2 regions of the Microbacterium sp. NPDC055599 genome follow, and region 2 is predicted to be linked to the other one. Evidence: predicted binding sites of a transcription regulator. Region 2 holds the regulator's gene; the other holds the start of a gene.

Region 1 (10,311 bases), on a different contig from region 2:
CGCCACCACCGGGGACGATGCCCTCCTCGACGGCCGCCTTCGCGTTGCGCACGGCGTCCTCGATGCGGTGCTTGCGCTCCTTGAGCTCGACCTCGGTCGCAGCGCCCGCCTTGATGACGGCCACGCCACCGGCGAGCTTCGCCAGGCGCTCCTGCAGCTTCTCGCGGTCGTAGTCGCTGTCGGTGTTCTCGATCTCGCGACGGATCTGCGTGACGCGACCCTCGATCTGGTCGGCCTCGCCGGCACCCTCGACGATCGTGGTCTCGTCCTTGGTGACGATGACCTTGCGGGCACGACCCAGCAGGTCGAGCGTCGCGTTCTCGAGCTTCAGGCCCACCTCTTCGGTGATGACCTGGCCGCCGGTGAGGATCGCGATGTCCTGCAGCTGCGCCTTGCGACGGTCGCCGAAGCCGGGAGCCTTGACGGCGACCGACTTGAAGATGCCCTTGAGCTTGTTCAGCACGAGCGTCGCCAGAGCCTCGCCCTCGACGTCCTCGGCGATGATGACGAGCTCCTTGCCGTCCTGGATCACCTTGTCGACGATGGGCAGGAGGTCCTTGATGTTCGAGACCTTCTGGTTGGCGATGAGGATGTACGGGTCCTCGAACACGGCCTCCTGGCGCTCCGGGTCCGTGACGAAGTACGGGTTCAGGTAGCCCTTGTCGAAGCGCATGCCCTCGGTGAGCTCGAGCTCGGTGCCGAAGGTCTGCGACTCCTCGACGGTGACCACACCCTCCTTGCCGACCTTGTCGATCGCCTCGGCGATCAGCTCGCCGATGGCCGGGTCTGCCGCCGAGATGGACGCGGTCGCGGCGATCTGCTCCTTGGAGTCGATCTCCTTCGCGCTGCTCAGCAGCTCCTCGGTGATGGCGGCGACGGCCTTCTCGATGCCGCGCTTGAGGGAGATGGGGTCGGCGCCGGCCGCGACGTTGCGCAGACCCTCGCGGACCAGGGCCTGGGCGAGCACCGTGGCGGTCGTCGTGCCGTCACCGGCGACGTCGTCGGTCTTCTTGGCGACCTCCTTGACGAGCTCCGCGCCGATCTTCTCGTACGGGTCGTCCAGCTCGATCTCCTTGGCGATGGAGACACCGTCGTTCGTGATCGTGGGGGCGCCCCACTTCTTCTCGAGCACGACGTTGCGACCACGCGGGCCGAGGGTCACCTTGACCGCGTCGGCGAGGATGTTGAGGCCACGCTCGAGGCCGCGGCGGGCCTCCTCATCGAAGGCGATGATCTTTGCCATGAGTTTTGTCGTCCCTCCTGGACGTAGACGGTGGGTTTAGCACTCAGAGTGAGAGAGTGCTAACGCCATTCTGGCACTCGACACCATCGAGTGCAAGCCGCGTCGCCCGCCTGTGGAGGGGCGTCAGGGAGCGGGAGTCTCCTCGGACTGCTCCGGCGCCGACGCTGAGCGATCGAGGCCGATCACGACGGTGAGCTGCTTGCCGCCCGTCTCGTTCAGATCGGCGTAGAAGTCGTCCTGCTTCACCGCAGCGCCCCCGATCACCCCGGCGAGACCCACGGCCGCCTGCTCGTCCGCGTCGTCGACGTAGTAGATGGTCGTCGTGGCGAAGTCGTCGCTCGCGCTGTCCGTGGCGAACACGATCCCCGCCGGCCAGCCGGCATTGATGAGAGTGTCACGCATCTGGTCGTCGAGGCCGGAATCAGGGGTCGCGTTGAGGATCATGACCGAGTAGCTCGGGTCGATCACACCCGTCTCCTCCGGTGTCGGCACCGCGCTGGGGCCTGCCTCGGGGAACAGCTCGATGCGCCCCATGACGACCAGCGAACCGAAGATCCCGGCGATGATCAGAACGAGCGCAGCCACGAAGGACCACAGCAGGACCACCCAGCCGTTCATGCCCGGAGCCTCCGCGCGGTGGGCCCCGACGCGTCCGGAGGCGCGGGGAACGTCATCGAATCGGTCACGGGAGGGCTTGGACACCCCTCGATGCTAGCGGCACGATGCTGGCAATCCGCGACGGAGGCCAGCGAGCGGAGCGAAGCGGGTCCGTCAGCCGACGAAGCCGGGCATGCGCGCCGCCCGTCGGGTGCCCCGGGTGTCGCGGAGCCGTCGCAGCCGCCGCACCAGGACCGGGTCGAACGCCAGGGCCGCCTCGGAGTCGATGAGTCGTCCGAGCAGCTGGTAGTAGCGCGCCGCGCTCATGCCGAGGGTGCTGCGGATGACCTCTTCCTTCATGCCGCCATGCCGCGGCCAGGCGGCTTCGAGGGCGAGGATCGCGCGGTCGCGTTCCGTGAGGTCTCCGAGCATGGCTCCAGGTTAGGACGCGGTGACGCCATCGCCCGCGCGCCACTCCCACCATCGCCCGAGCGGGTCGGCCGCCGCCCGCACCCTGCCGTCGAGCGCGACCACGAAGCCGGACCATGTCGTCGCGTCCACGGACGGCCGCCACACGTCGAGCAGTCCGGGTGGGTCGATCGTGATCCATCGCGCCGGCAGCCCCTGGATCTGCGCGACGAGAGCCTCGCGCGCACGGCGGGGGATGTGGACGAGCACCCCGGGCGTCGTGACGACGGGGGTGGCACCCACAGGCACCATCGCCAGGAGCTCCTCGAGCCTCTCGGCCGCGTTGCCGGCGAGCAGCAGCGGTGGATCGGCTGCAGCGATGTCGAGCGCGGCCTCGATGCGGCGCTCGCGCCCGGACTCCCCCGGCCACACGAGCCCGCGCAGCCACCGCCGGTCTCCGTCGTCCGCGGCATCGAGCGGTGCGAGATCGATGCCGCCCCGCCACACGACCTCGGGCAGGCGAACACTCGGCATCGTCCCCGTCACCCGACTCTGCAGCACGACCGGGGAGGGACCGTCGTGCGGGTCGACGGCGAGCCGTTCGGAGCCCTCGGCCGTCACGTAGCGATACGAGTACCGGTCGGGGTACAGGCAGAGACCGGCCGATGCGCCGAGCTCGAGAAGCGCGATCGGCCCCTCGATCTCGGAGAGGACCGGGAGCAGCGCCGCCAGCCGCAGCGGCTCGTTCGTCTGCAGGGACCGCGCCGCGCACTCGGCCACGAGCACGTCGGCGTGCGCCAGGACGAAGGCGCGCCACGCCGCGTAGTCCTCGAGCGGGGCGCCGAGCAGCCGGGACACCGCGAACACCAGCGGTGGCTGGCGGTGCGTCTCCGGGATGCGACGCAGCACATCGCGCAGCTGCTCGTCATCGCTGACGCCGGCCGCCCACTCCCCGTACAGGGGGCTGCGCCCGGGGGCTTCGTCGCGCGCGAAGCGGGCATAGCGCTCCCGGATCGGGTCGGTCATGCGTCCATTCTGACGCGCAGCGCCGAGACACCGCCGCAGCGTGGAGAATGGAGAGGACCCGAGGAGGACGCAATGTCGTACAGCGTGGACAAGACCGAAGACGAGTGGCGCAAGGAGCTCGGCGAAGAGCAGTACGCGGTGCTGCGCCAGGCCGCGACCGAGCGCGCCTGGACCGGAGAACTGCTCGACGAGGAGCGCGCCGGCCTGTACACGTGCGGAGCGTGCGGCGCCGAGCTGTTCAAGAGCGGCACCAAGTTCGACTCCGGGTGCGGGTGGCCCAGCTTCTACGAGTCGATCCGGCCCGACGCCGTTGAGCTCCTGGAGGACGACAGCCTGGGCATGGTGCGCACCGAGGTCCGCTGCGCCGCGTGCGGCTCACACCTCGGGCACGTGTTCCCCGACGGCTTCGGCACTCCCACGGGCGACCGCTACTGCATGAACTCGATCGCGCTGAACTTCACACCAGACGAGTCGTGAGCGCGCTCGACGCCGTCCGCGCACGACAGTCCTGGTCGAAGGTCGGAGACACCGCGCCCGGGCGGGAAGAACTGCTGACCCTGGTGGCCGCGGCCGGACGCGTCGCCGATCACTCCTCGCTGCGACCGTGGCGGCTGATCGAGCTGCGCGGCGCCGATCGAGAGGCCCTCGGAGCAGCGATCGCCCAGGCGCAGGGCGACGACTCCCCCTCGACGAAGCCGCTGCGCGCCCCCCTGCTGATCGCGGTGGTGGCCAGCTACCAGCCGAGCGAGAAGGTGCCGCGGTGGGAGCAGGAGGCCGTCGCCTCCGGCGTCGCCCACGTGCTCAGCCTCCTGCTGGACGAAGCAGGGTGGGGTGTGATCTGGCGCACCGGACATTACACGCGGTCGCAGCCGGTCGCGGCGATGCACGGCCTCGCCGACGACGAGGAGCTGCTGGGCTGGCTGTACGTCGGCGACAAACCGCCGGGGAAGTCGCCGGGCCGACGCAAGGCCGTCGACGCGCGCAGACTGCTGACGCGTCTCCCCTCGACCCAACCGGCCGTCGCCGCCGCCGAGCCCGCCGAGAACGAGAAGAAGGCCGAGGCGAACGCGGAGAAGAAGGCCACCAAGAAGGCGAAGAAGAAGGCGAAGAAGAAGGCGAAGAAGGCCGCCAAGAAGGCGAAGAAGAAGGCCGCGAAGGAGAACCCCGCGTAGTCACCGGCGACGACGCCGCGGCACTGCCACGACGACCGACGCCACCGCGACGACGACCATCGCGATCACCTGCCACAGCGCCGGTCCCGCCTCCGCAGGCCACAGCACGTCGATCACCACCGAGGTCACCAGCTGGCCCAGCACCGAGCCGAGCCCCATCAGCAGCACACCCGTGTGAGCCACGATGAACGCGCCGAGCAGGATGTACGCGGCACCGAGGAACCCGCCGAGGTAGAGCCACGGCTCGGCCGGGAGGGGGTCCGGCGCTCCGCGCAGCGCGACGCTCAGGGCCGCGGCGACCGCGAGCACGACCGTGCCGGCGATGAAGCTCATGAGCGTGGCGGCGATGGGCGACTGCACGCGCTGCGCCAAACGCCCGTTGGTCGCGGCCTGCCAGGCGATGCCCACTCCCGCGAGGAACGGCAGCACCAGCATCCACAGCGGAGCGGACGCCAGGACGTCGCCCGACAGGGAGATCGCGACCGCGGCGAGCGCCAGCGCCCCACCGAGCAGGCGACCGGGGGTCACCGCGACGACGCCCGCGGGCCCGAAGCCGATCCGGTCCAGCACCAGGCCGTGGAGCGTCTGCCCCGCCACCACGCCGACCGTGAACAGCGAGACGCCGAGGACGCCCGCTGTGAGCCCCTGCGTCGAGACCGTGAGGGCCCCGCACGCGCCGCCGAGGAGCATCCAGAACGGGACGGAGCGCCCGCGGATCCCCCGCCATAGCCGTACGGCACCGCGACGGGCGAACGGCAGGAGCGCGATCACGACCGCGAGCGCCACGAGCCCGACCGAGAAGGAGAGGAAGCCCGCGACGATGCCGTTGTCGACCCGTACGCCCAGCACCCCGTTGATCCGCGCCTGGATGGCGGTCATGACGCCGATGGCGACGGCTCCGCCGAGGGCCAGGGGCGCGGGGAGTCGACGGGCGTCTGTCACCCGTCGACCCTATCCGAGCCCCGGAACCCGACGGCTCACGGCGCTCCCGGGCGCAGCATGGTTGCCCCGGACGGCACCCCGGTGCAAGCGGTCTCTCATCCATCCGGGGGAGGATGCGGAGCGCGCGGAAAGGTACCGCGGGCGGACGCGCGCGGCGGGCGCCGTCCGTAGCGTGGACGACATGATCACAGCAGAAGGCCTCACCAAGAGGTTCGGAGACAAGACAGCCGTCGATGACGTGTCGTTCACCGTCCGGCCGGGCACGGTCACCGGGTTCCTCGGCCCGAACGGTGCCGGGAAGTCGACGACCATGCGCCTGATCGTCGGACTCGACCGGCCCACCTCGGGTCGCGCTGCCGTCGGCGGGCGCGAATACCGCAAGCTCCGCGCCCCGCTCACCGAGGTCGGGGTGCTCCTCGACGCGAAGGCCGTGCACACCGGGCGCAGCGCCAGGAATCATCTGCGGGCGATGGCCGCGACCCACGGCATCCCCGACTCGCGGGTCGACGAGGTGATCGACCTCGCCGGCATCGGCTCCGTCGCCCGCAAGCGCGCCGGGAAGTTCTCCCTGGGCATGGGCCAGCGCCTCGGCATCGCCTCGGCTCTACTGGGTGACCCGCATACGTTGATCCTCGACGAGCCGGTCAACGGTCTCGACCCCGAGGGTGTGCGCTGGGTGCGGCAGTTCGTGCGCCACGCCGCCTCGGAGGGGCGGACCGTGCTGCTGTCGAGCCACCTGATGAGCGAGATGGCGCAGACCGCCGACCACGTGATCGTGATGGGACGCGGGCGTGTCCTCGCCGATGCTCCCCTCGCGGACCTCGTGCGTTCGTGGACCAGGAACACCGTTCGGGTGCGCACGCCGCGTCCCGCGGAGCTCGCCGCGGCCGTGGGGGCGCCGGACGTCGAGATCGTCAGCTCCGCGCCGGATCTGCTCGACATCGTCGGTCTCCCGGCCGCACGCATCGGCGACCTGGCTGCCGAACGCGGTATCCCCCTGCACGAACTCACGCCCACCACCGGCTCTCTCGAGGACGCCTACCTCGCTCTCACCGGCGACGCCGTCGAGTACCGCACGAAGGAGCTCTCATGACCACGCAGGCCCCCGTCGCCACGACACCGCGCGTCGACACCGGTCGCCGGCTCACCTTCTTCCGGGCCGTCCGCAGCGAGACCATCAAGCTCACCACGCTGCGCTCCACGTGGTGGTCCATCGCGATCGCCGCCGTCCTCACGATCGGCATCGCCATGCTGATCGCCCAGGCGGTGGACGTTCCGGGGTTCGAACCCATCCAGGCCGTGGTCATGCCGATCCAGTTCACGATGCTGTTGGCGGGAATCATCGGCGCGATCGCGGTGACCGGCGAGTACTCGACCGGCATGATCCGCTCGACGCTCACGGCCGTTCCGGTGCGCGGGGCCGTCCTGCTCGCGAAGTCGCTCGTGCTGGCGCTGTTCCTGTTCGTGTCCTCGCTCGTGATCTTCGGTGTCGCGGCCGTGGCGGTCGGGATGATCGTCGGTTCCCGCGATCAGAGCATCGACTGGTCCGACCCGTCGGCGTCGTTCCTGCCGATCCTGGTCGCATCGCTGTCGATGTCGGTGTTCGCACTGATCGGCGTCGCGTTCGGGTTCATCCTGCGCTCGGGCGCCGGCGCGATCGCCGCGACGGTCGGCCTGCTGTTCGTGCTGCCGATCGTCGGGAACTTCTTCTCGATGGCCGGTGAGGCGTGGGCGTGGGTGGTGGACGCCGCGACCTATCTTCCGGTGGCGGCCGCGCAGAGCGCGATCCTCCCGGGTGAGGGAGCGGCGCTCGAGGCCCCCGTCGCCTTTCTGACGCTCGCTTGCTGGGTGGTCGGAGCGCTGCTGGCCGCATGGGCGGTCCTGCGCACGCGCGACGCGTAGAGTCGGCCCGTGAGGAGAACGCGCAGCCGCAGCGACTCGATCCGTGAGGACGAGGAGCTGCGGCTTCCGCGTCCGCCCGGGGTGTTCCGACGTTTCTGGGCGCGGCACCCCGTGGTCGCCGACGTCCTCCTCGCGGCGCTCTGCGTCCTGCTCACGCTGACACCGGCCGCGCGTCTGGACGCTCTGCCGGAGCCGTGGGCCGTCGTCCGTGCGATCGTCTGGCCCCTGGCCGTCCTCGCCGCCTGTGCCACGCTGCTGTGGCGGCGGCGGCTCCCGCTGCTCCCGGCGGTCGCGGCGTATGCACTCGACGTGTTCTTTCTGCTCGCGGGTTCTCCGGGCAGCAGCCCGCTGCTCCTGATCGCGGGCTTCTCCCTCGCCGTCCACGGGTCGTCGCGCGCGGCCTGGGCGGCCTTCGGCTGGGGTGTCGCCGCGGTGTCGGCGGTCGCCGGCGCGCTGCTGCTGACCGGTGGCGTCACCCTCCAGTCGGGCCTCAACACGGTCCTGAGCACCGTGGTCCTCGGTCTCATCGGCACTCTGATCGGCGTGAACGTCGGCAATCGCCAGCGATACATCGACGCGGTGATCGACCGATCGCGGCAACTCCTGGTCGAACGCGATCAACAGGCCCAGCTGGCGGCGGCCGCGGAGCGCGCGCGGATCGCCCGCGAGATGCACGACATCGTGTCGCACTCGCTGACGGTGATCGTCGCCCTGTCGGAGGGTGCGGCCGCGACCCCCGATCACACGCAGGCCCGCGCGGCAGCCTCGACCGCTGCCGAGACGGCCAGGAGCGCGCTGGCGGAGATGCGATCGATGCTGGGCGTGCTGCGCGACGACGACTCGCCGCTCCCCCTCGCGCCGGTCGAGCCCGCCCAGCCGCGGGAGACGGTCGAAGCCGCCCAGCGCGCGGGGTACCCGGTGACGCTCACGGTGACGGGCACCGCCGACGTCCCGCCGTCCGTCGCCCACGCACTGGGCCGGATCGTGCAGGAGGGGGTGACGAACGCCATGCGCCACGCTCCTGCCGTCTCGATGATCGGTGTCTCGATCGGCTATTCCGACGACGAGGTCCGCGTCGAGGTGGTCAACGACGGCGTCTCCGGCACCGACGTCGGCGCGGGCGGCTTCGGCCTCCGCGGACTCACCGAACGCGCGGCGCATGTCCACGGCCGGCTGCACTCCGGACCGGACGGTCCCGGCCGATGGCGCCTGCACGCCCGACTGCCCCTCAGCCCGGTCGTCCCCGCGACGACACCCACCCCGGAGGACCCCTCATGACATCGCCGATCCGCGTGCTCCTCGTCGACGACCAGGAGCTGATCCGCCTCGGCTTCCGGATGGTGCTCGAGTCCGAACCCGACATCGTGGTCGTCGGGGAGGCGAAGGACGGCCGCGCGGCGATCGCCCAGAGCGCGGCCCTTGCGCCCGACCTCGTGCTCATGGACATCCGGATGCCCGAACTCGACGGCATCGCCGCCACGTCGGCCATCGTGCGCGACCACCCGGAGACCCGCGTGCTCGTGCTCACGACCTTCGACCTGGACGAGTACGCGTTCGGGGCGATCCGCGCGGGAGCGAGCGGGTTCCTCCTCAAGGACGCGCAGCGCCGCGAGATGCTCGCAGCGGTGCGGGCCGTGCACCGTGGGGACGCCGCGCTCTCCCCCCGCATCACCCGCCTGCTGCTCGAGCACGTGGGGCCGCGGCTCGGATCCGGAACACCGGCGGAGCCCGACCGCGCGGATGCGTCCCGCTACGCCTCGCTGACCGACCGGGAGCAGGAGGTGTTCCTGGCGATCGGTCAGGGCCTGACCAATGCCGAGATCGCGCGCGCTCTCTATGTGGGCGAGTCCACCGTCAAGACGCACGTGGGCCGGGTGCTGGCCAAGCTCGACGCCCGCGATCGCATCCACGCGGTCATCCTCGCGCATCGGCTCGGACTCGTCGGCGACTGACGACTCAGGCGGCGGAGGTCGGCGTCCACGCCGAGACATCGTTCAGACGGTGCACCTCGTCGGACGACAGCTCGAGCCGTGCGCCCTCCAGCAGGTCGGGCACCTGATCCACGGAGCGGGCGCTCGCAATCGGGGCGACCACGGTCGGCTGGGCCCGGAGCCAGGCGAGCGACACCGCGGCGATCGAGCTTCCGCGGGCGTGCGCGACCTCACCGAGCGCGTCGAGGACGCGCAGGCCCTGGTCGGTGGCGTAGCGCGCGGCACCCGCGGCCCTCGGCGACGCCTCGCCGCTGGCGTCGGTCGAGCGATACTTCCCGGTGAGGAACCCACTCGCCAGGGCGTAGTAGGGCACCAGCCCGAGTCCGAACTCCTCGGCGACCGGGATGATGGTGTCTTCCACGACGTTACGGTGCACGAGGTTGTAGTGCGGCTGGATCGCGATCGGCTGCGCGACCCCGAGCCGCCCGGCGATGTCGACCCACTCGCGAATGCGCTCGGCCGAGTAGTTCGACACCCCCACGTGTCGCACGAGGCCGTCGCTGACCAGCTGGCCGAACGCGGCGACCGTCTCCTCCAGCGGAACGGTCTCGTCGTCGAAGTGCGCGTAGTACAGGTCCAGCTCGTCGACGCCCAGCCGCGTCAGTGACGCCTCCGCTGCGGCGCGCACCGTGGTCGCGGAGAGCCCGGAGAAGTCCGGATGCTGGCTCACCTTCGTCGCGACGACGACACCCCGCGGACGGCGGGAAGCCAGCCACTCCCCGATGATCTCCTCACTCTCCCCGCCCCGATTCCCCGGGACCCACGCACTGTACGAGTCCGCTGTGTCGATGAAGTCGCCGCCACCGTCGACATAGGCGTCGAGGACGGCGAAGGATGCGTCGCGATCGGCGGTCCAGCCGAACACGTTGCCACCGAGGGCGAGGGGGAAGACGTCGAGGTCACTGCTGCCGATGCGGGTCATGCTCATCACAACCGCGATCGCGATACTCGGCATTCCCGCGTGACGCCGCTCCGTCACCGTCGTTACGCGGCGGACTCGCCCTGGTCGTAGATCTGCGACGGACGCCCG
Region 2 (10,311 bases):
GTTGATCACACCGGCCTGGATCGACACGTCGAGCGCCGAGACCGGCTCATCGAGCACCACGATCTTCGGGTTCGTCGACAGGGCGCGGGCGATGCCGATGCGCTGCCGCTGACCGCCGGAGAACGCCTGGGGGAAGCGGTCGCTGTGCGCCGGGTTCAGGCCGACGAGGTCCATCAGCTCGTCCACGCGACGGTGCGCCTCCTCCTTGGGCGTGCCGATCGCGAACAGCGGCTCGGAGATGATGTCGGCGACCGTCATGCGCGGGTCGAGGGCGCCCATCGGGTCCTGGAACACGATCTGGATGTCGCGGCGCAGCGCCCGCTCCACCTTGCGGCTGTGGATGTCGTTGACGCTGGTGCCGGCGATCACGATGTCGCCCTCGCTCTGCTTGACCATGTCCATGATCTGCAGCAGGGTCGTGGTCTTGCCGGAGCCGGACTCGCCGACGATGGCCATCGTCTCGCCCTCACGGACGTCGAAGCTGATGCCCTTGATCGCCTGCACCTCGCCGACCTTGCGCTTGAGGAACGCGCCCTTGAGCAGCGGGAAGGTCTTCGTGAGGTTCTTGACCTCGAGCGTGACCGGGCGCTCCTCGCGCGGGAGTCGCGTGAGGTCGCTCTCCGGCACCGCGCGCACGGGGTAGACCGGGAGGCCGCCCAGCAGGCCGCCGTCCTCGATCTCGTGCGAGCGGATGCAGGCGGCGCGGTGCAGGTCGCCCGAGCCGGTGGCCACGGGGAGCAGCTCCGGCTCCTTCGCGCGGCACGCGTCCATCACGATGGGGCAGCGGTCGGCGAAGGGGCACGCGTCGGGCAGGTCGATCAGCAGCGGCGGGTTGCCCTTGATCGGGGTGAGCGGCTGCTTGTCGCCCTTGTCCACGCGCGGGATCGCGCCCAGCAGGCCGATCGAGTACGGCATGCGCGTCTTGTGGAACAGCTCGTGCACGGGCGCCTGCTCCACGGGCTTGCCCGCGTACATCACCAGCACGTCGTCGGCCGTGCGGGCCACCACGCCCATGTCGTGCGTGATCATGATCACCGCGGCGCCGGTCTCGTCCTGCGCCTTCTCGATCAGATCGAGGATCTGCGCCTGGATCGTGACGTCGAGGGCCGTGGTCGGCTCGTCGCAGATGATGAGCTTGGGGTTGTTCGCCATCGCGATGGCGATCACCACGCGCTGGCGCATGCCGCCGGAGAACTCGTGCGGGAACGACTTCATGCGCCGCTCCGGCTCGGTGATGCCGACGAGCTTCAACAGCTCGACCGAGCGGTCCCACGCATCCTTCTTCGACAGGCTGCGGTGCACCGTGAGGGCCTCGATGAGCTGGTCGCCCACGGTGTAGACGGGGGTGAGCGAGGTCAGCGGGTCCTGGAAGACCATCGACATGCCGTTGCCGCGGATCACCGACAGCTGCTTGTCGCTCATGCCGATCAGCTCTTTGCCGTCGTACATGATCGAGCCGGTGACCTTGGCGTTCTCGTCGAGGAGCCCCATGATCGCGAGCGAGGTGACGGACTTGCCGGAGCCGGACTCGCCGACGATGCCGAGGGTCTTGCCGGCTTCGAGGTCGAACGAGACGCCGCGCACGGCGTCGACGCGGCCGGCCTCGGAGGCGAAGCTGACCTTGAGGTCGCGGACGGAGAGGACGTTGGTCATGCGCGGCCTCCTGCAGCCGAGGTCGGGTCGAGGGCGTCGCGCAGGCCGTCGGCGATCAACGCCATCGACACCGTGAGCAGGGTCAGCGCCGCCGCCGGGAAGTAGAACAGCCACGGGGCCGTGGTGAGCGAGCTCGAGCCGGCACCGATCAGCGCGCCGAGCGACACGTCGGGGATCTTGACGCCGAAGCCCAGGAACGACAGACCGGTCTCGGTCACGACGGCCGAGACGACGCCGAGGGTGAAGTTGATCACGAGGAGCGAGCCGATGTTCGGCAGCAGGTGGCGCAGCACGATCTTCATGCCGCCCACGCCCATGTAGCGGGCCGCGCTGACGTACTCGCGCTCGCGCAGCGACAGGGCCATGGTCCAGATGACGCGGGCGGGGAAGTACCACCCGATCACGAAGATCATGATGAGTGCGATCACGCGCCAGTCTCCGCCGGCCTTGTTCGAGATCATCGCGAGGATCAGGAAGCTCGGGATCACCATCATGAAGTGGATGATCAGGAGCGAGATGCGCTCGGTCCAGCCGCCGAAGTAGGCCGCGGCCGTGCCGACCAGGGCCGACACGATCGTGACGCCGATCGAGACCGTGAGCGCGATCATGAGAGAGCGCTGCAGGCCGACCGCGACCTGCGCGAACAGGTCGTTCCCGGCGTTGTTGGTGCCGAACCAGTGCTCCGTGGACGGCGGGGTGCTCAGGTTGAGGAAGTCGAGCTCCACGTGGTCGTAGCGCGCGATCAGCGGGCCGAAGATCGCGAACAGCACGAGCAGCGCGAAGATCACCAGGCCGATGAGCGCACCGCGGTTGCGGGAGAAGCGCCGCCAGTACAGGCTCCACTTCGACAGGCGCTTCGTCGCGACGCGGGTGGTCTCGGGGCCGGCGGCCGCGGGGTCCGGGTGGATGGTCGGGTCGAGCATGTCGGTGCTCATGTCAGCTCACTCTCACACGCGGGTCGAGGACCACGACGGCGATGTCGGCGAGGATCGCGCCGATCGCCGTGAGGACCGCGCCGAAGGCCGCGATCGCGACGGTTCCGTGGATGTCGTTCTTCGAGATGGTCTCGATGAAGTACTTGCCCATGCCGTTCCACGCGAAGATCGTCTCGGTCAGGACCGCACCGGTGAAGATGGCGGGGATCGTGAAGGCGACCTGCGTGGCGACGGGGATCAGCGAGGTGCGCAGCGCGTGCTTGCGGATGGCCTGCTGCTTGGTGAGGCCCTTGGCGCGAGCGGTGCGCACGTAGTCGGCGTTGATGTTGTCCAGCAGCAGCGAGCGCTGCAGGAAGTGGATGCTCGCGTAGCCCGTGAGCACCAGGGCTATGGTCGGCAGCGTCAGATGCTGCAGCACGTCTATCAGGGTGGGGAAGAAGCCCTCGACCCCCTGACTGGCGTTCCCTGTCACATAGAAGATGCGCGTGCCGGTGGCGTTGTTGAGGCCGATCGCGAGCAGCACGATCGCGAAGGCCGCGACCACGATCGGGATGTTCAGCGTGATGATGCTGGTGGCCTGGCCGATGCGGTCGGCGAGCTTGTACTGGCGGGACGCCGTGTACACGCCGAGCGCGATGCCGAGGATCGTGGTGATGATCGTCGCGCCGAGCACGAGCTCCGCGCTGACCCACATGCGGTACGCGACCTGCTCGTTGACGGAGCCGCCGGTCGGGCTCACCCCCCAGTCCCAGCGGAGGAGGATGCTCGTGAACCAGTTCCACCAGCGCTCGATGAGCGGCACGGTGTCGCTGAGGTTGCGGGGCACGAGGAGGTTGTTGATCTGCTCTTCACTGAGCGGAGGACGACGGCCCACGTAGTTGCTGCGCGGATCGAGGAACCCCCACGCGAGGAAGTAGGTGAGGTTCGTCGCGACCACGATCATGAGCAGCCAGCCGAGGGCGCGGCGTGCGAGGTACTTGATCAAGGGGGATTGTCTTTCTCTTCTCCAGACGCGCTCGGGATCCGCCGACGCAACGCTGAGCCGGGCGGATGAATCGGGCGCCATCCGCCGTTCTGCGCGACGCGACAGCCCTCACGGAGTCTGTGACGGAGTCGTATCGCTTACGGGATCCGGTGTCACGGATTGATCCCGGGCAACTTCGGGAGACTATCACCGATGTCCCCGAATGGGGATTCCCCCGCCCCTCACCGTAGAATCGACGGGACATGTCCCCACGCGCTCTCACCCCGCTTCAGCCTGCCGCGACGCCGGCTGCGCAGATCCGCAATTTCTGCATCATCGCCCACATCGATCACGGCAAGTCGACGCTCGCCGACCGCATGCTCCAGATCACCGGAGTGGTGTCGGACCGGGACATGCGGGCGCAGTACCTCGACCGCATGGACATCGAGCGCGAGCGCGGCATCACCATCAAGAGCCAGGCCGTGCGCATGCCCTGGGAGATCGACGGCGAGACGTTCGCGCTGAACATGATCGACACCCCCGGCCACGTGGACTTCACCTACGAGGTGTCGCGCTCCCTCGCCGCGTGCGAGGGGGCGATCCTCCTGGTCGACGCCGCACAGGGGATCGAGGCGCAGACGCTCGCCAACCTCTACCTGGCGCTCGAGAACGACCTGCACATCATCCCGGTCCTCAACAAGATCGACCTCCCGGCGGCCGACCCGGAGAAGTACGCGAAGGAGCTCGCCTCCCTCATCGGGGGCAAGCCGGAAGACGTGCTGCGCGTCTCGGGCAAGACCGGCGTCGGCGTCGAGGATCTGCTCGACCGCCTCGTGCGGGAGATCCCCGCGCCGGTCGGAGACGCCGAGGCTCCCGCCCGCGCCATGATCTTCGACTCCGTGTACGACGCGTACCGCGGCGTCGTCACCTACGTGCGCATGGTCGACGGCAGCCTCTCCCCGCGCGAGCGCATCCAGATGATGTCGACCGGCGCCAACCACGAGGCTCTCGAGGTCGGGGTGTCCAGCCCCGAGCCGACGCCCACGAAGGGCCTCGGTGTCGGCGAGGTGGGCTACCTCATCACCGGCGTGAAGGACGTGCGCCAGTCGAAGGTCGGCGACACCATCACGAACGCGCGCAAGCCCGCCGCTGAGGCGCTCCCCGGTTACACCGACCCGAAGCCGATGGTGTTCTCGGGCATCTACCCGATCGACGGCAGCGACTACGCGGAACTGCGCGAGGCCCTCGACAAGCTCAAGCTCTCCGACGCGTCGCTGCAGTACGAGCCGGAGACCTCGGTCGCGCTCGGCTTCGGCTTCCGCTGCGGCTTCCTCGGCCTGCTGCACCTGGAGATCGTGACGGAGCGGCTCGCGCGCGAGTTCGGCCTCGACCTCATCACCACGGCGCCGAGCGTGATCTACGAGGTCGTCACCAGCGACACCGGCGAGACGGTCACGGTCACGAACCCGAGCGAGTACCCCGATGGGCGCATCGGCTCGGTGTCGGAGCCGATGGTCAAGGCGGCGATCCTGCTGCCCAAGGACTACGTCGGCACCGTGATGGAGCTGTGCCAGTCGCGGCGCGGCACGCTGCTGGGCATGGAGTACTTCTCGGAGGAGCGCGTCGAGCTGCGCTACAACATGCCGCTCGGCGAGATCGTGTTCGACTTCTTCGACCAGCTCAAGTCCAAGACGCAGGGGTACGCCTCGCTCGACTACGAGCCCTCCGGTCAGCAGGAGGCCGACCTGGTGAAGGTCGACATCCTCCTCCAGGGCGAGAAGGTCGACGCCTTCAGCTCGATCGTGCACCGCGACAAGGCCTACGCGTACGGCACGATGATGGCCGAGCGCCTGCGCAAGCTCATCCCTCGTCAGCAGTTCGAGGTGCCGATCCAGGCGGCGATCGGTGCGCGCATCATCGCCCGCGAGACCATCCGCGCGATCCGCAAGGACGTGCTCGCCAAGTGCTACGGCGGTGACATCACGCGCAAGCGCAAGCTCCTCGAGAAGCAGAAGGAGGGCAAGAAGCGCATGAAGATGGTCGGCCGCGTCGAGGTCCCCCAGGAGGCGTTCATCGCGGCGCTCTCCGGCGACGTCGAGGGCAAGGACAAGAAGTAACCCGGGCGATCCTGGGCGCTCCCGTGGTGCGGGGGGTGTTCGCCCAGGGAACCCGAAGTAGGCTGGATCTCATGCGGCGCGGGACTTTCCGAGACGACACGGTGGACTATGCGGCCGTGGGTGCGACCCACGCCCCCGACCTGATGCAGTACCCGCCGGAGCGCAGCATCCCGGCGGAGGAGTCCTGGCGGATCGGCAGCGGCGAGGAGCGGTTCCAGACGGCGGGCGAGGCCCTGCTGTCGTGGACGGCGCAGCGCGCAGCGGGACTCTCGGTGGAAGACGTGCGTCCCGCCCCGGGCCCCGCGTACGCCGGGGTCAGCTTCGACGCCGAGGGCAACCCGATCGCGCCGAGCAAGCGCGATGTCGAGCCGCGCTACGACGCGGAGGGCATGCCGTTCGTCGGCGCCGGGATGACGCTGCACCTGCGCGGTCGGGTGGGCGGCATGCGCGCCGACTCCGAGCTGCGCGTGATCTCGGTCACCGAGGAGACACGGCGCATCGGCTTCGTGCTCGGGACGATCGGGGGCTCGGTCGTCAGCGGCGAGGAGTCGTTCGACGTCGACTGGCGCGAGGACAACGACGAGGTGTGGTTCACGGTGCGCGCGTTCGACGCGCCCAACGCGCTCGTCTACCGCCTGATCCCGGCCCTCATGAAGCGGCGCCGCCGCGAGCTGTTCGCGCGGTACCTGCGCGCGATCTCCCCGCTGTACGCGACCCCCGTCTGATGGCGGGACCGCTTCCCCTCGGCGATCCGGCTCCCGCCGACGGTCGCCTGCCCGACGACCTGCCGATCTCTGCCGACACCCCGTTCTCGGCGTACCTGCACGTGCCGTTCTGCCGCGTGCGCTGCGGCTACTGCGACTTCAACACCTACACGTCGAGCGAGCTGCGCGGCGCGAAGCAGGAGGACTATGCGTCGACCCTGATCGCCGAGATCGCCCTCGCTCGCGGCGTGCTGGAGGCCGCGGGGGCGCTGCGACCGATGGACACGGTGTTCTTCGGGGGCGGCACGCCGACGCTGCTGCCCCCGGGCGACCTCGCGCGGATGCTCGGCGCGGCGACCGCGGCGTTCGGGCTGGCGCCGGGTGCCGAGGTGACGGTGGAGGCGAACCCCGACACGGTGACGCCCGAGGTGGCGCGCACCCTCGCGGAGGCCGGCGTCACGCGGTTGTCGATCGGCATGCAGTCGGCGGTGCCGCACGTGCTCGCCGCTCTCGATCGCACGCATCAGCCGGAGAACGTGCGGACGGCGGTGGCCGCGGCCAAGGGTGCGGGACTGGACGTCAGCGTCGATCTCATCTACGGCGCGCCGGGGGAGTCACTCGCCGACTGGGAGGCGTCGCTCGATGCGGCCCTCCAGCTCGAGTCGGACCACATCTCCGCGTACGCGTTGATCATCGAGGACGGCACGAAGCTCGCGCGGCAGATCCGTCGCGGCGAGGTGCCTACCCCCGACGACGACCTGCAGGCGGACATGTACGAGCTGGCCGACGAGCGGCTGGCCGCGGCGGGCTTCGAGTGGTACGAGGTCAGCAACTGGGCGCGCACGCCGGAGCAGCGGTCGCGGCACAACCTGGCGTACTGGCGGGGGAGCGACTGGTGGGGCTTCGGTCCCGGCGCGCACAGCCACGTGGCGGGACTGCGCTGGTGGAACGTGAAGCATCCGGCCGCCTACGCGCAGCGGCTCGCGGCGTCCGCGTCTCCGGCGGCGGGACGGGAGCGCCCCGACGTGGAGGCCCAGACGCTCGAGCGCATCCTGCTGCTCAGCCGCATCCGCGAGGGCATCGCGGTGGAGGACCTGCCCGCGGCGAACCGCCCCCGCGTGGCCGGACTCATCGCGGACGGCCTGATCGACGCGGCGGCGGCGATCCGCGGGCGCGTGCAGCTCACCCTGCGCGGACGCCTCCTCGCCGACGCGGTGGTGCGCGAGCTCACCGACTGAGTGATCGGCGCGCGGGTTCGGAGAACTCCCGGTCGTACGCGGTAGGATTGGCACTCAGGGTGTCAGAGTGCCAGCGTCCGGTCGTCAGCGGGAAGGGGTGGGCCATGGTCACAGAGCGAGGACTCCAGGTTCTCCGCGCGATCGTGCAGGACTACGTCGAGACGCACGAGCCGGTGGGCAGCCGATCGATCGTCGACCGTCACTCGTTCGGGGTGTCCGCGGCGACGATCCGCAACGACATGGCGCAGCTCGAAGACGAGGAGCTCATCACCGCCCCCCACACGTCGTCCGGTCGCGTGCCCACCGACAAGGGCTACCGCGTCTTCGTCAACCACCTCGCCCAGCTCCGTCCCCTCTCCTCGGCGCAGCGCTCGGCGATCGAGTCGTTCCTCGCCGACCCCGCCGACCTCGACGACCTCATGGCGCGCACGGTGCGGGTACTGACGCAGCTCACGGGTCAGGTCGCGCTGGCGCAGTATCCGTCGTTCGCCCGCGCGCGGGTCACGCACGTGGAGCTCGTCGCGCTGGCCCCCAACCGTCTCCTGACCGTGCTGGTGACCGATGCCGGCGGCGTCTCGCAGCGGATGACCGTGCTGCCGGATGCGATCGACGAGGCCGATCTCGGTGTGCTCCGCGCCCGGCTCTCCGCGCTCATCACGGGACAGGCGATTGCGGAGGCGTCCGAGCGGCTGCAGACCCTGCTGGCCGCGGAGGAGACGCCGCGCGACCGCGTGCTGCGCACTCTCGCCGGCGTCCTCGTCGACGAGCTGGGCGGGTTCCGTCAGGAGCGACTGGTGATGGCGGGCGCGGCGACCCTCGCCCGCCGCGAGCACGACTTCCGCGGCAGCATCCACCCCCTCCTCGAGGCGATCGAGGAGCAGGTGACGCTGCTGCGGCTGATGAGCGAGATGGTGGCCGACGAGCACGGCCTGGCGGCCAGCATCGGCACCGAGAACGCGCCGTTCGGTCTCGGCGAGGCGTCGATCGTCGCGAGCGACTACGCGGCACCGACCGGAACGGCGCGCGTCGGCGTGATGGGGCCGACGCGCATGGACTATCCGAGCAACCTGGCGGCGGCGCGGGCGGTGGCCCGCTACCTGTCGCGGATGCTCGACGACGACGAGGCCGGCCGCTGACGCGGCCCCACGGAACACGCAGAAGGGCGATTGTGGCGGACCACTATGAGGTTCTCGGGGTGTCCCGGGACGCTTCCACGGATGAGATCAAGAAGGCGTACCGCCGACTGGCGCGGCAGCTCCACCCGGACGTGAATCCGGGCGAGGACGCGGCAGAGCGGTTCAAGCTCGTCACCCACGCCTACGACGTGCTCAGCGACGAGGAGTCGCGACGCCGTTACGACATGGGCGGCGGGGACGGCGCCGCGGGCAACTTCGGCGGCTTCGGCGGGTTCGGCGACATCTTCGAGACGTTCTTCGGCGCCGCGCAGGGCGGTGGCCGCGGAGCCCGGCCCCGGTCGCGGCGCGAGCGCGGTCAAGACGCCCTGGTGCGCGTGACGCTCGAGCTGGGCGACGTCGTGTTCGGCGCGCACCGCGACATCGAGGTCGACACCGCGGTGCTGTGCGAGACGTGTCAGGGCTCGTGCTGCCAGGAGGGCACCTCGCCCGTCACGTGCGACATCTGCGGCGGCACCGGCCACGTGCAGCGTCAGGTGCGCAGCCTGCTCGGCAACGTCGTCACCTCGCAGCCGTGCGGCACGTGCGAGGGCTACGGCACCACCATCCCGTATCCGTGCGGCACGTGCGGCGGACAGGGGCGCGTGCGCTCGCGGCGCACCGTGTCGCTCGACATCCCCGCCGGCGTGGAGACCGGACTGCGCCTGCAGCTGCCCGGCTCCGGTGAGGTCGGTCGCGCCGGTGGCCCCCACGGCGACCTGTACGTGGAGGTCACGGTCACCCCGCACCCCGCGTTCAGCCGGGAGGGCGACGACCTCCTCGCGACGCTCGAGGTGTCGATGACCGATGCGATCCTCGGCACCGACACGTCGATCGAGGGCCTGGACGGCGAGGTCGACCTGGAGATCCGCCCCGGTGTGCAGTCCGGCGACGTGCTGACGATCAAGGGCCGCGGCATCACGCCGCTGCGCGGCACCCAGCGCGGCGACCTGCGCGTGGGCGTGCAGGTCGTGACACCCACGAAGCTCGACGCGTCGCAGCGCAAGCTCATCGAGGACTTCGCGAAGAAGGCGAAGGCTCCGGCCCCGCAGCTCGCCCAGTTCCAGCAGGGGCTGTTCTCGAAGCTGCGCGACCGGTTCCGCGGACACTGATCGTGGCGCTCCACTTCCTTGTCGAGACGGCGGGAGGCGCGGCCGTCGGCGACGTGGTCACGCTGACCGGCGCCGAGGCGAAGCACGCGGCCGTGGTGCGTCGGCTGCGCGTCGGCGAGGCCGTGACGGTGGGGGACGGCCGCGGCGTGTGGCTGACCGGCGTCGCGGAGGAGGTCTCGCCGTCGCGCGTCGAGGTGCGCGTGCAGGAGCGCGCGGTGTCGCCGTCGCCGTCGCCGAGGGTCGTGCTGGTGCAGGCGCTCGCGAAGGGCGACCGTGACGAGCTCGCGGTGCAGGCGGCGTGCGAGCTCGGCGTGGACGAGATCGTGCCGTGGCAGGCGGGTCGCAGCATCTCGCGCTGGGAGGGGCCCAAGGCGGCGAAGGGTCGCGAGCGCTGGGCGACGATCGTGCGCGAGGCG

The links. The regulator HrcA, encoded in region 2, represses chaperone genes, less so after heat shock. The targets are predictions, from matches to a motif close to TTNGCACTCGNNNNNNNCGAGTGCNAA.
Region 1: a site for HrcA is predicted at 1,280-1,306, ahead of groL (chaperonin GroEL). Genes of this name have one in related genera too.

Annotation. Positions count from the first base shown of each region.
Region 1 covers NZ_JBSHIM010000002.1:33,699-44,009, forward strand. Annotated here, with positions in the region: gene groL (chaperonin GroEL) at 1-1,243, opposite strand, end outside; gene ACWGQ1_RS01685 (LytR C-terminal domain-containing protein) at 1,367-1,945, opposite strand; gene ACWGQ1_RS01690 (DUF3263 domain-containing protein) at 2,015-2,272, opposite strand; gene ACWGQ1_RS01695 (DUF2332 family protein) at 2,282-3,274, opposite strand; gene msrB (peptide-methionine (R)-S-oxide reductase MsrB) at 3,347-3,751, shown strand; gene ACWGQ1_RS01705 (nitroreductase family protein) at 3,748-4,446, shown strand; gene ACWGQ1_RS01710 (DMT family transporter) at 4,447-5,358, opposite strand; gene ACWGQ1_RS01715 (ABC transporter ATP-binding protein) at 5,570-6,481, shown strand; gene ACWGQ1_RS01720 (ABC transporter permease) at 6,478-7,290, shown strand; gene ACWGQ1_RS01725 (histidine kinase) at 7,300-8,568, shown strand; gene ACWGQ1_RS01730 (response regulator) at 8,565-9,242, shown strand; gene ACWGQ1_RS01735 (aldo/keto reductase) at 9,247-10,203, opposite strand; gene ppk2 (polyphosphate kinase 2) at 10,266-10,311, opposite strand, start outside.
Region 2 covers NZ_JBSHIM010000004.1:57,033-67,343, forward strand. Annotated here, with positions in the region: gene ACWGQ1_RS04780 (ABC transporter ATP-binding protein) at 1-1,653, opposite strand, end outside; gene ACWGQ1_RS04785 (ABC transporter permease) at 1,650-2,588, opposite strand; gene ACWGQ1_RS04790 (ABC transporter permease) at 2,590-3,573, opposite strand; gene lepA (translation elongation factor 4) at 3,816-5,669, shown strand; gene ACWGQ1_RS04800 (DUF1990 family protein) at 5,741-6,394, shown strand; gene hemW (radical SAM family heme chaperone HemW) at 6,394-7,611, shown strand; gene hrcA (heat-inducible transcriptional repressor HrcA) at 7,716-8,747, shown strand; gene dnaJ (molecular chaperone DnaJ) at 8,780-9,895, shown strand; gene ACWGQ1_RS04820 (16S rRNA (uracil(1498)-N(3))-methyltransferase) at 9,898-10,311, shown strand, end outside.